DNA from 4 places in the Kitasatospora sp. NPDC088779 genome. Region 4 is predicted to be linked to each of the others. Evidence: riboswitches for the same ligand, from Rfam matches in the RefSeq annotation. Region 4 holds a riboswitch; each other region holds the start of a gene.
What was found. Region 4 has a riboswitch for cobalamin ahead of AB0P03_RS11700 (ribonucleoside-diphosphate reductase subunit alpha). Riboswitches for the same ligand answer to the same signal wherever they lie in the genome.

Region 1: another riboswitch for cobalamin. It lies ahead of AB0P03_RS37520 (ABC transporter substrate-binding protein); the one in region 4 lies ahead of AB0P03_RS11700 (ribonucleoside-diphosphate reductase subunit alpha).
Region 2: another riboswitch for cobalamin. It lies ahead of AB0P03_RS20200 (CoA-acylating methylmalonate-semialdehyde dehydrogenase); the one in region 4 lies ahead of AB0P03_RS11700 (ribonucleoside-diphosphate reductase subunit alpha).
Region 3: another riboswitch for cobalamin. It lies ahead of AB0P03_RS20225 (peptidase); the one in region 4 lies ahead of AB0P03_RS11700 (ribonucleoside-diphosphate reductase subunit alpha).

Annotation. Positions count from the first base shown of each region.
Region 1 is NZ_JBFBHW010000070.1:16,787-20,057, reverse strand. Features, by position in the region: gene tkt (transketolase) at 1-408, opposite strand, end outside; cobalamin riboswitch at 958-1,163, shown strand; gene AB0P03_RS37520 (ABC transporter substrate-binding protein) at 1,381-2,229, shown strand; gene AB0P03_RS37515 (iron chelate uptake ABC transporter family permease subunit) at 2,226-3,271, shown strand, end outside.
Region 2 is NZ_JBFBHW010000019.1:126,769-130,039, forward strand. Features, by position in the region: gene AB0P03_RS20190 (hypothetical protein) at 1-277, shown strand, start outside; gene AB0P03_RS20195 (nitrilase-related carbon-nitrogen hydrolase) at 392-1,336, opposite strand; cobalamin riboswitch at 1,665-1,856, shown strand; gene AB0P03_RS20200 (CoA-acylating methylmalonate-semialdehyde dehydrogenase) at 2,072-3,271, shown strand, end outside.
Region 3 is NZ_JBFBHW010000019.1:132,621-135,891, reverse strand. Features, by position in the region: gene AB0P03_RS20230 (flagellar hook-length control protein FliK) at 1-255, opposite strand, end outside; gene AB0P03_RS20225 (peptidase) at 275-1,348, opposite strand; cobalamin riboswitch at 1,448-1,569, opposite strand; gene AB0P03_RS20220 (enoyl-CoA hydratase) at 1,646-2,422, opposite strand; gene mmsB (3-hydroxyisobutyrate dehydrogenase) at 2,419-3,271, opposite strand, start outside.
Region 4 is NZ_JBFBHW010000010.1:42,302-45,572, forward strand. Features, by position in the region: gene AB0P03_RS11700 (ribonucleoside-diphosphate reductase subunit alpha) at 1-1,974, opposite strand, end outside; cobalamin riboswitch at 2,166-2,309, opposite strand; gene AB0P03_RS11705 (hypothetical protein) at 2,753-3,271, shown strand, end outside.

The DNA.
Region 1 (3,271 bases), on a different contig from region 4:
CTCCACGCCGGGGGTGTGCCGGTGTTCGGGGTGCCCGGGGGTGGCGGAGCCCCAGGTCCGGTAGGCCTGCAGGTCCGAGAGTTCCAGGCCGTAGCCGGCCAGGTAGAGCTGGATGTAGAGGGTCAGGCTGGAGTGGCCGCAGGAGAGCACGAAGCGGTCCCGTCCCAGCCACCGGTCGTCGCCGGGGTCGTGGCGCATGACGTTCTGGAACAGCAGGTACGCCAGTGGGGCCAGGCTCATCGCGGTGCCCGGATGGCCGTTGCCGACCTTCTGCACCGCGTCGGCGGCCAGCAGCCGCACGGTGTCCACCGCCCGCGCGTCGACCTCGTCCCACCCTGTCCGCCCTGCCACCGGATCCGCGAGGGATTCGTCGCGCCGCGCGGTAGCGTCGTTCTGGTCGTTCGCCATGCCGTTGCTCCTTCGTCTCGGCTTGTCGTCCATCGTTCCTCCGGCACTGGGCGGGCACGACCGCCGGGCCGTCGCCCGCGTGATTGCTGGTGATGTACGAACTATCCCCAGGGGTGGCGCTCTGTCCGGCACGACACACCCTTTCGGTGAGCCGCTCCGCCTCGTCGCTTGCCCCCGAAGTGGGGGAACACACCCCTGACCACCCGTCGCAGGTCCGCGGGAGGGCGTGCGCGGGGCCCCCTTCGACGGCCCGGTGCCTCCGCCGCCGAGCAGGGTCGGTGACGGCGTGCTCGATCCGCTCGACGCCGACGACCAGCCGCGTCTCCGCCCGCCGGCCGAGTGGCGGCGCCCTACTTCCCCGTCACGTGCCCGGACGAGGTCCTGGACCACCACCTGCGGCACTACGCCGTCGAGTTCAGGAACTGGATCGTCGCCGCCGCCCGCACCTGAGACCCCCGACCGGGCCCCGTGGCCGATCCCTCCCGCAACCCCGGGAACGGTCCAGACGACCATCCCACGGGCTGGCCAGCACCGACCTGACCACGCCTGATACCTTGCCATCGCCGTGGTGTACGGGAAACCGGTCTGAGTCCGGTGCGGCCCTCGCCACTGTTGCCGCGGAGTTCCGCGGCCCTCGCTGACCGGCTTTTCCAGCGGTCAGGGCCACTGGGCGGGTTGGAAGAGCCGTCCGGGAAGGTCGGCCGCGGCGCGTTGATGCGGAAGCCAGGAGACCGGCCACGGCGCTACATGTTCCACGAGGGTTTTGGAGAACACGTGCCCAGCGGTCTGCCGTATCCGTTCCGTTCCATATGTTCCGTACGTCCCACAGGTCCGATACGTGTCGGCCGGGCGGTCGCGGCCTTCCTGTTCATCGGCATGCTCGGAGCTTGCACGGGCGCCCCCGCGCCCACCACGTCCGGCGGGACGACCGGAACTGCCGCGCCGGTCAGCGTCGACAATTGCGGGACCACCGTGACGGTCGGCGCGCCGCCCGACCGGCTGGTGACGCTCAACGAGGGTGCCACCGAGGTGGCCCTGGCCCTCGGCCTGCAGTCCCGCATGGCCGGTACCGCCTACCTCGACGATTCCATCCCGGAGAAGTGGAAGGCTGCCTACGACTCCGTCCCGGTGCTCTCCAAGGACTACCCGACGAAGGAGAAGCTCCTCGCGGCCCGTCCCGACTTCCTGTACGCCTCCTACTCCAGCGCGTTCACCGACAAGGTCGCGGGCACCCGGGGGGAACTGCGCGGCCAGGGCATCCCGTCGTACCTGTCCCCGTTCGGCTGCTCGGACAAGAGCCAGGTGCCGCCGACGACCTGGCAGGCGGTGTGGGGCGAACTGAACGACGTCGCCAAGGTCTTCGGTGTCACGGAGCGGGCCGCCGCGATCCAGCAGCAACAGGAGCAGCAGCTGGCCGAGTTCACGGCGACGGCCGCGGGCAAGGGCTTGAAGGTCCTGTGGTACGACTCGGACACCAAGGCGCCGTTCGTCGGGGCCGGCCACGGCGGACCTCAACTCGTTCTCGATGCCGTGGGCGCCCGCAACGTCTTCGGGGACCTGTCCGGTGGCTGGCAGAACGTGAGCTGGGAGAAGGTCGTCGCGGCGGACCCGGACGCCATCGTGGTCGCGGACGCCGGCTGGGACACGGCCCAGTCCAAGATCGACTACTTGGAGAACGACCCGGTGCTGAGCAAGCTCACCGCCGTACAGCGCAAGGCTTTCGTGGTGGTGCCGTTCTCGGAGTCGACTCCCGGCGTGCTGCTCGCCGACGGTGCCGCCCGGGTGTCCGCGGGACTGGGCCGACTGCACCCGGGTTCATGACCGCGCCCCACCCCGCCGTCGCGCGGCCCCCTGGTCCGGGCCGCGCGACGGCGGCCCTGGCCATCGGTGCGGCCCTGCTCCTGGCCACCGTGCTCCTCGGCCTCGCCGTGGGCTCGCAACACGAGCCGGTCCGGACGGTGATCGACGTCGTGGTGCGCCGTCTCGGGCTGGGCAACCCGCACGTGACGCTGCTGGACGACCAGATCGTCTGGCAGTTGCGGCTGCCCCGGGTTCTGGGAGCGGCTGCCACCGGCGCCGGCCTCGCGGTCTGCGGTGCGGTGTTGCAGACGCTGACCGGGAACGACCTGGCCGATCCCTTCCTGCTCGGGATCTCGGACGGAGCCGCCGCCGGCGCGGTCACCGTGATCGTCCTCGGCGTCGGCGTGTCCGGCGCCGTGGGCACCGGCGCGGTGTCCACGGCGGCCTTCGCCGGTGCCCTGCTAGCCGCCGTCGTCGTCCTGGCACTGGCCGGCGCGCGCACCCGGTCGCTACCGACCACCCGGACCGTGCTCGCCGGCATCGCGGTGGGACAGATGTGCGGGGCCTACACCTCGTTCGTCGTGCTGGTCCTCGGGGACCGCAACGCGGCGCGCGGTGTCATGGAGTGGACGCTGGGCTCGGTCGCCGGCGTGCGGTGGCCCACCGCCGTCTTCCTGACCGCGGTCGCGCTGGCCGGTGTCACGGTCCTGGCCTCCTCGGCCCGCGACCTGGACGCCTTCGCGTTCGGCGAGACCGCCGCCCGCTCCCTCGGCGTCCACGTCGAGCGCACCCGTTGGGTCCTCGTCGCCACCGCCGCGCTGGTAACCGCGTGCCTGGTCGCCCACACCGGCGTCATCGGGTTCCTCGGCCTGGTCGTACCGCATGTCGTCCGTCTCGTCTGCGGCCCGCGCCACGCCCTCCTGCTGCCCGTGTCGGCACTGGTGGGCGCTTCCCTCCTGGTGGGCAGCGACATCGTGGCGCGCTCGGTCCTCCCCGACCGGGAGATCCCCGTCGGCGTCATCACGGCCGGGCTCGGAGCGCCCTTCTTCGCCTGGCTGCTGTG
Region 2 (3,271 bases), on a different contig from region 4:
GCTCAAGGCCACGGACGACCAGCGCCCCGAGGTGCTGCGGGCGCTGCGGGAGAAGCTGGCGGGCGAGGGCTTCAAGATCACCTCGTCGGCGTCCGGTGCGGACGCTCAGTCCACCCCGCCCACCTGGGAGTTCGATGCCGTCCACGAGTCCGACGGCTACACCGTTTCGGCGGGCGCGTCGAAGCCCGGCCAGGGTGTGAGTGTGATGGTCGTCCTGCCCTGCCAGGCCCCGCCGTCCGCCGGTGCGGCTTCGCCCGCTCCGACGGCCACCACCTGAGGTCGGCGCGTCGGTCACGTCAACTACGCTACTGGAAAAGGTAGTTGGCGTCAGTCCCGGCACGTCGACTCGTGGCGGCGGGACGCCCCGGCGTGGGTGCGCCGGGGCGTCCGGTCAGGCGTCGGTGCGGCTCGTCGCGGTCAGCGGGGCGTACAGCTCGGGGCGGCGGGTGCGCAGGAGGCCGAACTCCCGCCAGTCCCGGCACTGGTCGAGGTCGAGGTCGGCGACGAGGACGGCGGGCCGGTCGCGCGGGGCGCGGAGCAGGATCCGGCCGTACGGGTCGGAGATGAACGACGAGCCGTAGAAGGTGGACCGGCCCTCCGTCCCGATCCGGTTGGGCACGATCATGAACAGCGCGTTGGCGAGGCCGTTGGCGCTGATGGCGTGCTCCCACATGGGCCGGGTGTCGAAGTCCGGGAGGTCCACCTCGGAGCCGATGGCGGTGGGGTGGACGAGGACTTCGGCGCCGCCGAGCGCGTAGGCGCGGGCGAGTTCGGGGAACCACTCGTCCCAGCAGGTGGGGAAGCCGAAGGCGGCGCCCTGGTGGGCCAGGACGGGGAACCCGCTGTCGCCGGGGCGGAAGCACAGGTCCTCGCGGTAGCCGGGGAAGGCCGGGATGTGGTTCTTCCGGGTTCTGGCGACGAGGGTGCCGTCGCGGTCCACGCAGACGGCCGTGTTGTAGCCGAGGCCGCCGTCCTCGGCGCGCTCGTACAGGGAGGCGTGGACGCTGATGCCGAGTTCGGCGGCGAGTTCGGCGGCGAGGCGGGTGGTGGGCCCCGTCTCGACGTCCTCCAGGTGGCGGGCGGCGCCCTCCCCCATCGGGTCGTCGGTGTTGCAGAAGTAGGGACTGCGGGTCAGCTCGGGCAGGCACACCATCGTCGCGCCCTGCGCGGCGGCGAGTGCCACGCCCTCGCGCAGCCGGGCGTCGTGCTCGGCCGGGTCGGTGTGCCAGCGCATCTGCACGAGCCCGACGCGCAGCGGCGCGCGTTCGGCCGGCCTGGTGCGGCCGGGGGAGCCGAGCGGGGAGCCGAAGGAGGTGAGGACGGCGTACGAGGTCACGGGCGGACCGTCCTCGTCTGCCGGCGGGACGTCCGGCAGGTGCGGGAGGCGGGGCCTCCGGCGGCCGTGCGGCCGGTGGTGGTGGACGTGGTCATGGGTGTTCCTTCTGTTCTCTGGTGCCGACGCGGCCCTGCGGTATAACTGAAAGTTCAGTCAGCTTTGCTGGCGTGGTGAAGAATCTAGCCATGCCGGAACGTTCCGGCAAGGGGGTGGCCTGCGAATGGTGGGCGGTTACGCGGTTACGCGGCTGCGCGGTGACCGGCGTCGGGCAGGGCTCGGCGCGGCGGAAACCCGATGGCGCAACGCGCGTGCGGGCCTCTGGACTTACTAGGACGTCCAACTATATGGTCGACGGCAGGTCCGCGGTGTCAGGGAAGCCGGTGTGAGTCCGGCACGGTCCCGCCACTGTGACCGGGGAGTTCGTCCTCGCAGACGAAGGCCACTGGCAGCCAGCCGGGAAGGCCTGGGGGCGTGCGGTGATCCGGGAGTCAGGATACCGGCCGCGGGTGTTCCGTGTTTTCCACGAGGATGGAGACGACACGCATGACTCCGGGCTGCTCCCGCTCCACTGCCGCTCCTGGTCGTCCCGTGCCGACGGCCGCCGGGGCCCCGACGCCCTGACGTTCCGTTCCGCCGCCGCACGCCCGTGCCGCGGGGCGCACCACCGTGTGCCCGCCGACCCGCGGCGGCCTCCGATCCTCCTCCTCTCCCCACCCTGTCGAGAGAAGGAACCCGATGGTCCGAGAACTGACCCACTTCGTCGCCGGCAAGCCCACCGCCGGCACCTCCGGTCGCTTCGGCGACGTGTACGACCCCAACACCGGCCGGGTGCAGGCCCGGGTGCCGCTGGCCAGCCGGGCCGAGGTCGAGGCGGTGATCGCCGACGCCGCGCAGGCTCAGCCCGGGTGGGCCGCGTGGAACCCGCAGCGGCGGGCCCGCGTCCTGCTGCGCTTCCTCCAACTCGTCGAGCAGGAGAAGGACGAGCTGGCCCGGCTGCTGTCCGCCGAGCACGGCAAGACCGTGGCCGATGCCCACGGGGACATCCAGCGCGGCCTGGAGGTCGTGGAGTTCGCCGCCGGCATCCCGCACCTGCTGAAGGGCGAGTTCAGCGACAACGCGGGCACCGGCATCGACGTGTACTCGATGCGCCAGCCGCTCGGCGTGGTCGCGGGCATCACGCCGTTCAACTTCCCGGTGATGATCCCGCTCTGGAAGGCCGCACCCGCCCTCGCCTGCGGCAACGCCTTCGTCCTCAAGCCCTCGGAACGCGACCCCTCGGTGCCGCTGCGCCTCGCCGAACTGCTCCTGGAGGCCGGGCTGCCGCCGGGCGTGCTGAACGTGGTCAACGGCGGCAAGGAGGCCGTGGACACCCTGCTGGAGGACCCGCGGGTGCAGGCGGTCGGGTTCGTCGGCTCCACGCCGATCGCCCAGTACGTCTACGCCACCGCCGCCGCGCACGGGAAGCGGGCGCAGTGCTTCGGCGGTGCCAAGAACCACCTGGTCGTGATGCCGGACGCCGACCTCGACCAGGCCGCGGACGCGCTGATCGGCGCCGGCTACGGCTCGGCCGGCGAGCGCTGCATGGCGATCTCGGTGGCCGTCCCGGTGGGGGAGGAGACCGCCGACGCCCTGGTGGCCAAACTGGTCGAGCGGATCGCCGCGTTGAAGGTCGGGCGCTCGGACGACCCGGCGGCGGACTTCGGCCCGCTGGTCGGCGCCGACGCGCTGGAGCGGGTCCGCGGCTACCTGGACCTCGGGGTCGAGGAGGGCGCCGAACTCGTGGTCGACGGGCGGGACTTCCGGCTGGAGGGGCACGAGGGCGGCTACTTCCTCGGCGCCTCGCTGTTCGACCGCGTGACTCCCGACATGCGGATCTACCGGGAGGAGATCTTCGGCCCCGTCCTGACCGTGCTCCGCGCCGCCGACTACGAGGAG
Region 3 (3,271 bases), on a different contig from region 4:
CGCGAACCCGGCGCCGGTCAGCGCGGCCAGGCCGCTGGCCGGGTCGCCGGGTGCGCAGCCGGTCTGGATGCCGCCGCCGACGGCGGTGAAGTCGACCACGACGGTGACGCCGGTGGTGCCGTCGCAGGCGGCGGCCCGCGCCTGCGGGGCCTGGACGACGGAGGCGCCGAGCAGTCCGGCGGTGAGGGCAGCGGCGGCGGCGATCGACCCGAGGGTGCGGCGGGCCGGGCACGCGGGCGCCATGGTGTCGGTCATCGGAGCTCTCCTCGCGGGGTCAGCGGGTGGTCGCCGGGCAGGCCGGCACGGGCGCGTCCGGGCGGCCACCGGCGGCGGAGAGGGTGGCCAGCGGGGTGCCCGCGAGGCCGAGGACGGCCTGCGCCGTGGCCCGGGCTCCGGTGGCCGGGTTGAAGCCGGTCGCGTCGTAGGCGACCGCCCCGCGCACGCCCGGGTCCGTGGCGCAGCCCTGCTGGAGCTTGACCAGGCTGCTCCAGCCCTTGAGGCCGGCCCCGAAGCGTCCGCCGGCCAGCAGCGCTTGCGTGGCGAGGCCGGTGGTGTTGGCGTTGGACGCGGCGGCCCCGGCGGCCGAGAAGCCGCCGTCGGCGTTCTGGTGGGCGGTCAGCCAGCCGAGTCCGGCGTCGGCCTTGGCGGTGCGGCCGGTCGCGGCGAGGGCCTGGGCGGCGAGCGCGGTGGCGTCCGGGTCGCTGGCGCAGGTGGCCTGGCCGAAGGCGACCGGGTACCCGCCGTCCGCGCACTGGCTGTTGGCGAGGAAGTCGACGGCCGTCGCCGGGGCCCCACCGGCCGTGCGGTGCAGGGCGATCACGGCCAGGGACTGGCCGAAGGCGTTGCTGTAGTCGCCCCACTGCGAGCGGTCGGAGAACCGGCCCTCGGCGGTCTGGAGCGAGCGCAGGCGGGCCGGCAGGTCGACGCCGCCGAAGGCCGTCGGGTTCCCGCCGCGCACCTCGACGGCGAGCAGCAGCTTGGCGGTCGCGCCCGCGTAGGCCTCGGTGATGCCGTCGCCGAGGTAGCCGCTGATGACCTCGGGCTTGGCCAGCCAGGCGGTGGCCTTCGCAGCGGCCTGGTCGGAGCTGTGCGAGGCGGCGAAAGCCAGCACGGCGTCGATGGTCAGGCCCTGGTCGGGGTAGGCGGTCCCGTTGAAGACGGACTCGAAGTGGTCGCCGTCGACGAGTTGGCGGGCGAGCCAGCCGCCCGCGGCGGCGTCGGGGCGGACCGTCGGGGACGAAGTCGCGGCGGCAGGTGCCGCGTGGGCGGCAGCGGCCGCCGGGAGGACGGTGGCGAGGGCGAGCGCGGGTATCGCGAAGAGGCGCAGGGGGCGTCGGAACGAGGACACGGTGGGCCTTTCCGGGCCCGCGCGCAGGGGCCCGGAGGACGGCGGCAACAAGCCGGGCAGCCCTCGGAGCTCCGGCCCGCAGACCACGACGGGAGGAGGGGACGACACACCTCCGCCGCCGGGTACTCGGGCTCGCCGCCGACATCGGATCGGCGGCCTACCGTTGCGGGTCAGCGCCGGATTCGAACCGGACTTCCCCCAGCGGCGGAGTCACAACATGACGGCCCATCATGGCGAGACGGAGAAGTCCCGGTCAAGGGATCGTCCGCCGCATCGCGCCGCGAACCGCTCGGACCGTCAGCGGTGAAGGAACTCCGGTGGGCGCTTCTCGGCGAAGGCCGCCATGCCCTCCTTCTGGTCCGCCGTGGCGAACGTGGCGTGGAACAGTCGCCGTTCGAAGCGCACGCCCTCGGCGAGCGTGGTCTCGTACGAGCGGTTGACGCTCTCCTTGAGCATGACGGCCGCCGGGGTGGACATCGCCGCGATCGTCTCGGCCACCGCCAGGGCCTCGGCCTGCAGTTGGCCCGCCGGGACGATGCGGGAGACCAGGCCGGCCCGCTCGGCCTCCTCGGCGCCCATCATCCGGCCGGTCAGACAGAGTTCCATCGCCTTCGCCTTGCCGACCGCCCGGGTCAGCCGCTGCGAGCCGCCGATGCCGGGGATCACGCCGAGCTTGATCTCCGGCTGCCCGAACTTCGCGGTGTCCGCCGCCAGGAGGACGTCGCACAGCATCGCCAGCTCGCAGCCGCCGCCCAGCGCGTAGCCCGCCACCGCCGCCACCACCGGCTTGCGCAGCGCGGCGAAGCGGTCCCAGGCGGCGAACCAGTCGCCGAGGTAGGCGTCGACGAAGTCGAGCGACTGCATCTCCTTGATGTCGGCGCCGGCCGCGAAGGCCTTCTCGGAGCCGGTGATCACCAGCGCGCCGATCTCCGGGTCACGGTCGAACTCCGTTGCCGCCTGCACGACTTCGTTCATCAGCAGGGTGTTGAGCGCGTTCAGCGCCTTGGGCCGGTCGAGCGTGATCAGCCCCACCCGGCCCTTGCGCTCGACCAGGATCGTCTCGTAGCCGGTCACTTGCCGTCCTCCCGCAGGGTGGTGATGATCGCCGAGAAGTCCAGGCCGGCGCCGCTGTCGGCCTGAGCGAAGTCCGCGTACAGCTGTGCCGCCCTGCGTCCGAGGTCCGTGGGCAGGCCCGCGGCGTCGGCGGCCCCGGCGGCGAGTCCGAGGTCCTTGGCCATCAGGGCGGCGGCGAACCCGGCCGCGTAGTCGCGGTTGGCCGGGCTGGTCGGCACCGGCCCGGGGACGGGGCAGTTGGTGGTGAGCGCCCAGCACTGGCCGGAGGCGGTCGAGGCGACGTCGTAGAGGGCCTGGTGGCTGAGCCCGAGGCTCTCTCCGAGCACGAAGGCCTCGCTGACCGCGATCATCGAGATGCCCAGGATCATGTTGTTGCAGATCTTCGCGGCCTGCCCCGCTCCGGGGGATCCGCAGTGCACGACCTTGCGGCCCATCGCCTCCAGCACCGGTCGAGCCGCCTCGAAGTCCGGCTCGGCGGCTCCGACCATGAAGGTGAGGCTCGCGGCCGTGGCACCGACCACCCCGCCGGAGACCGGCGCGTCCACCGCCCGGTGCCCGGCGGTCACGGCCAGGTCGTGCGCCGCCCGGGCGTCCGCGACGTCGATCGTGGAGCAGTCGACGAAGAGCGTTCCCGGGCGGGCGGCGGGCAGCAGGTCCGCGTAGGCGGCCAGCACGTGCCGGCCGGCCGGCAGCATGCTGATGACGACGTCGGCCTCCCGCACCGCCTCGGTCGCGGACCGCGCCGGACGGACGCCGCCCTCCTCCGCCCGCCGCAGCGCCTCGGGTGCCAGGTCGTAGCCGGTCACGGTGTGCCCGGCCTCGGCGAGGTTGGCGGCCATCGGGCCGCCC
Region 4 (3,271 bases):
CTTGAGCTCGCGCACCAGGTACGGGTTGACCTGGAGGAACTCGCCGGACAGCGTCTCGCGCTTGAACAGGTTGGAGACCTGCGGCTCGATGCACTCGTAGACGCCGGCGATGGACGCGATGGTCGCGGTCGGCGCGATGGCCAGCAGCAGCGAGTTGCGCAGGCCGGTCTCGGCGATGCGGGCGCGCAGCGCGGTCCAGCGGTCGGCCCACTGCGGGGCGGCCGTCGGGAAGTGGTCGATGTGCAGCTCGCCGCGGGCGGCGCGGGTCTCGCCGTAGGCCTCGTGGCGGCCCAGCTGCTCGGCCAGGTCGGCGGAGCGCTCGTACGCGGTGAGCATGATGCGCTCGGCGATGAGGGTGGACAGTCGCGCGGCCTCGGCGGAGTCGAAGTCGATCCGCAGCTTGAAGAAGACGTCCTGGAGGCCCATCACGCCGAGGCCGACCGGGCGCCAGCGGGAGTTGGAGGTGCCGGCCTCGGTGGTCGGGTAGAAGTTGATGTCCACCACGCGGTCGAGGAACGTCACGGCGGTGCGGACGGTGGCGTCGAGGCGCTCCCAGTCCATGGCGCCGAGCAGGTCGTCGACGGAGGCCCCCGGGGCGACGTGGGCGCCGAGGTTGACCGAGCCGAGGTTGCAGACGGCGGTCTCGGAGTCGTCCGTGACCTCCAGGATCTCGGTGCACAGGTTCGAGGAGTGCACCGTGCGGCCGGGCAGCGCGGTCTGGTTGGCGGCGCGGTTGGAGGCGTCCTTGAAGGTCATCCAGCCGTTGCCGGTCTGCGCCAGGGTGCGCATCATCCGGGCGTACAGGGTCTGCGCGGGGATGGTGCGCACGGCCTTGCCGGCCAGCTCGGCCTTGCGGTAGGCCTCGTCGAAGTCGGAGCCCCACAGGTCGACGAGCTCGGGCACGTCGGCGGGGGAGAACAGCGACCAGTCCTCGTTGGCGTTGACCCGGCGCATGAACTCGTCCGGGATCCAGTGCGCCAGGTTGAGGTTGTGGGTGCGCCGCGCCTCCTCGCCGGTGTTGTCGCGGAGCTCCAGGAACTCCTCGATGTCGGCGTGCCAGGTCTCCAGGTAGACGCAGGCCGCGCCCTTGCGGCGGCCGCCCTGGTTGACGGCGGCGACCGAGGAGTCGAGGGTGCGCAGGAACGGGACGATGCCGTTGGACTTGCCGTTGGTGCCGCGGATCAGGCTGCCGCGCGAGCGGATGCGCGAGTAGGACAGGCCGATGCCGCCGGCGTGCTTGGACAGCCGGGCGATCTGCGCGTAGCGGTTGTAGATCGAGTCCAGGTTGTCCAGCGGGGAGTCGAGCAGGTAGCAGCTCGACATCTGCGGGTGCCGGGTGCCGGAGTTGAACAGGGTCGGCGAGGAGGTCAGGTACTCCAGCCGGCTCATCAGGCCGTACAGCTCGGCGACCTCGCGCACCGACTGCTCGCTGTCGCCGACCGCCAGGCCGCAGGCGACGCGGAGCAGGAAGTGCTGCGGGGTCTCGATGACCTTGCGGGTGATCGGGTGGCGCAGCAGGTAGCGGGACTGCACGGTGCGCAGGCCGAAGTACTCGAAGCGGTCGTCGCCGTGCGCGTCGATCAGCGCGTCCAGGGCGGCGGCGTGCTTGGTGACGAAGGCGGCGGTGGTGTCGCCGATCAGGCCCTCGGCGTGGCCGACGGCGATCGAGGCGGCGAAGGAGCGCGAGCCCTGGCTGTTCGCCTCGTCGACGATCTCCAGGGCGAGCAGCCGGGCGGCCAGCTTCGAGTACTGGGGGTCCTCGGCGATCATCGACGCGGCGGCGTCCACGGCCAGCCCGCGCAGCTCGGCGAAGTCCGAGCCGGCGTGGCGGCCGCGCAGCGCGGCGGCGGCGACATGGCCGGGGTCCACCTGGGGGAGATCGACGCTGCGGTCGGTGAGCAGCCGAAGGAGCGCGCCGCCGGGGTCGGAGACCGTCGGGTCGGTGGGGGCGGGGCCGGTGCCCTGGGCGGGCAGGGTGGCTGAGGCAGCGGTGGTCAAGGCGCTCTCTCCTGGCGGCGATCGGCGGCGGTGATCGGGGGGTACCGGGCCGTTCGGGGCAGGGGAGCACGGCACGTACGCAGGAAGCGTCGCGCGACAGTGGCGTCCCCGGCCCGCCCGCGAGGCCCGGAAGGTAGTTCTCGTGCTGGCGCGGCCTCTGCGGGAGGGCCCGTGCGCACACCGTCGGCAGGTACTCGGACTCGCGGGGCGGCTACTGGTAGCCGCCCGCTCACCGCTGCGGGGCAGTCCCGGATTCGCACCGGGTTCCCCTGCATCGACAGCAGGATTGAGCATACATCTAGTGGTGTCTCTCTGATGCGACCCCACATGTAGTACGGCGCGGTGTGTCGGAGCGATAACCGGTGGTGCCGGGAGGGGGCGGGTCGTGGCCTTGGGGCGCCTCGGATCCGGGCTTCCGGCGCCCTGATTCCGGGCTCCCGGCGCCCTGATTCCGGGCCCCGGCGTCCTGGTTTCGATACGGAACGGTCACCGGGCGGACCGGTTGCCGCGGGCATGCCCTACGATCTGGGCGCATGAGCGAGCGAAGCGCCGAGGGGCGCGTTTCGCGAAGCGATCATCGAGCGAAGCGAGGGGGCGCGTGAGCGACGGAACTGGCGCACCCGGGCAGGGTCCGCAGGGAACGCCTCCCCCCGGGCCGGGGGACGCGCACGGTCAGCAGCCGCCGGTGGTGCCCGGTCCGGTGTTGCCGCCGAGCGGGGGCTTCGGGCCGCCGCCGGCCTCGTACGGGCCTCCGGTGCCGCCCGCGCAGCCGGTGGCGCAGCCCGGTCCGCCGGGGCAGCCTCCGCTGCCGCAGCCGGGACCGCCAGGGCAGCAGCTGCCGCCGCAGTGGCAGCCGAACCCCCAGCCGCATCCCCAGCCGAACCCCCAGGCGCATCACCAGGCACACCCCCAGCTGCATCCGCAGTCGTACCCGCAGCCCCAGGCGCCGCAGCGCGCCGAGCCGAACTGGGAGGCGCTGGCGGACCGCAACGCGGCGGACGGCAAGCGCCGCCGCCGACTGCGGGCCCTCGGCGTGGCGGTCGCGGTCGTCCTGGTCGGCGGCCTGATCGCGGGCGGGGCGGTGCTGCTGACGAAGGGCGGCGGCGACAAGCCGGTCGCCGGGCCGATCGCCTCGGCCTCCAACCGGCCGTCCTCCGCCGCATCGGGTGCCGCCCGGAGTGCCGCGCCGAGTGCCGCCGCAACCCCGGGCGGGAACCCGTCCGGCACCCCGGGCGGAGCGCCGGACGACCCGTCGAAGCCGATCTGGGAGGCC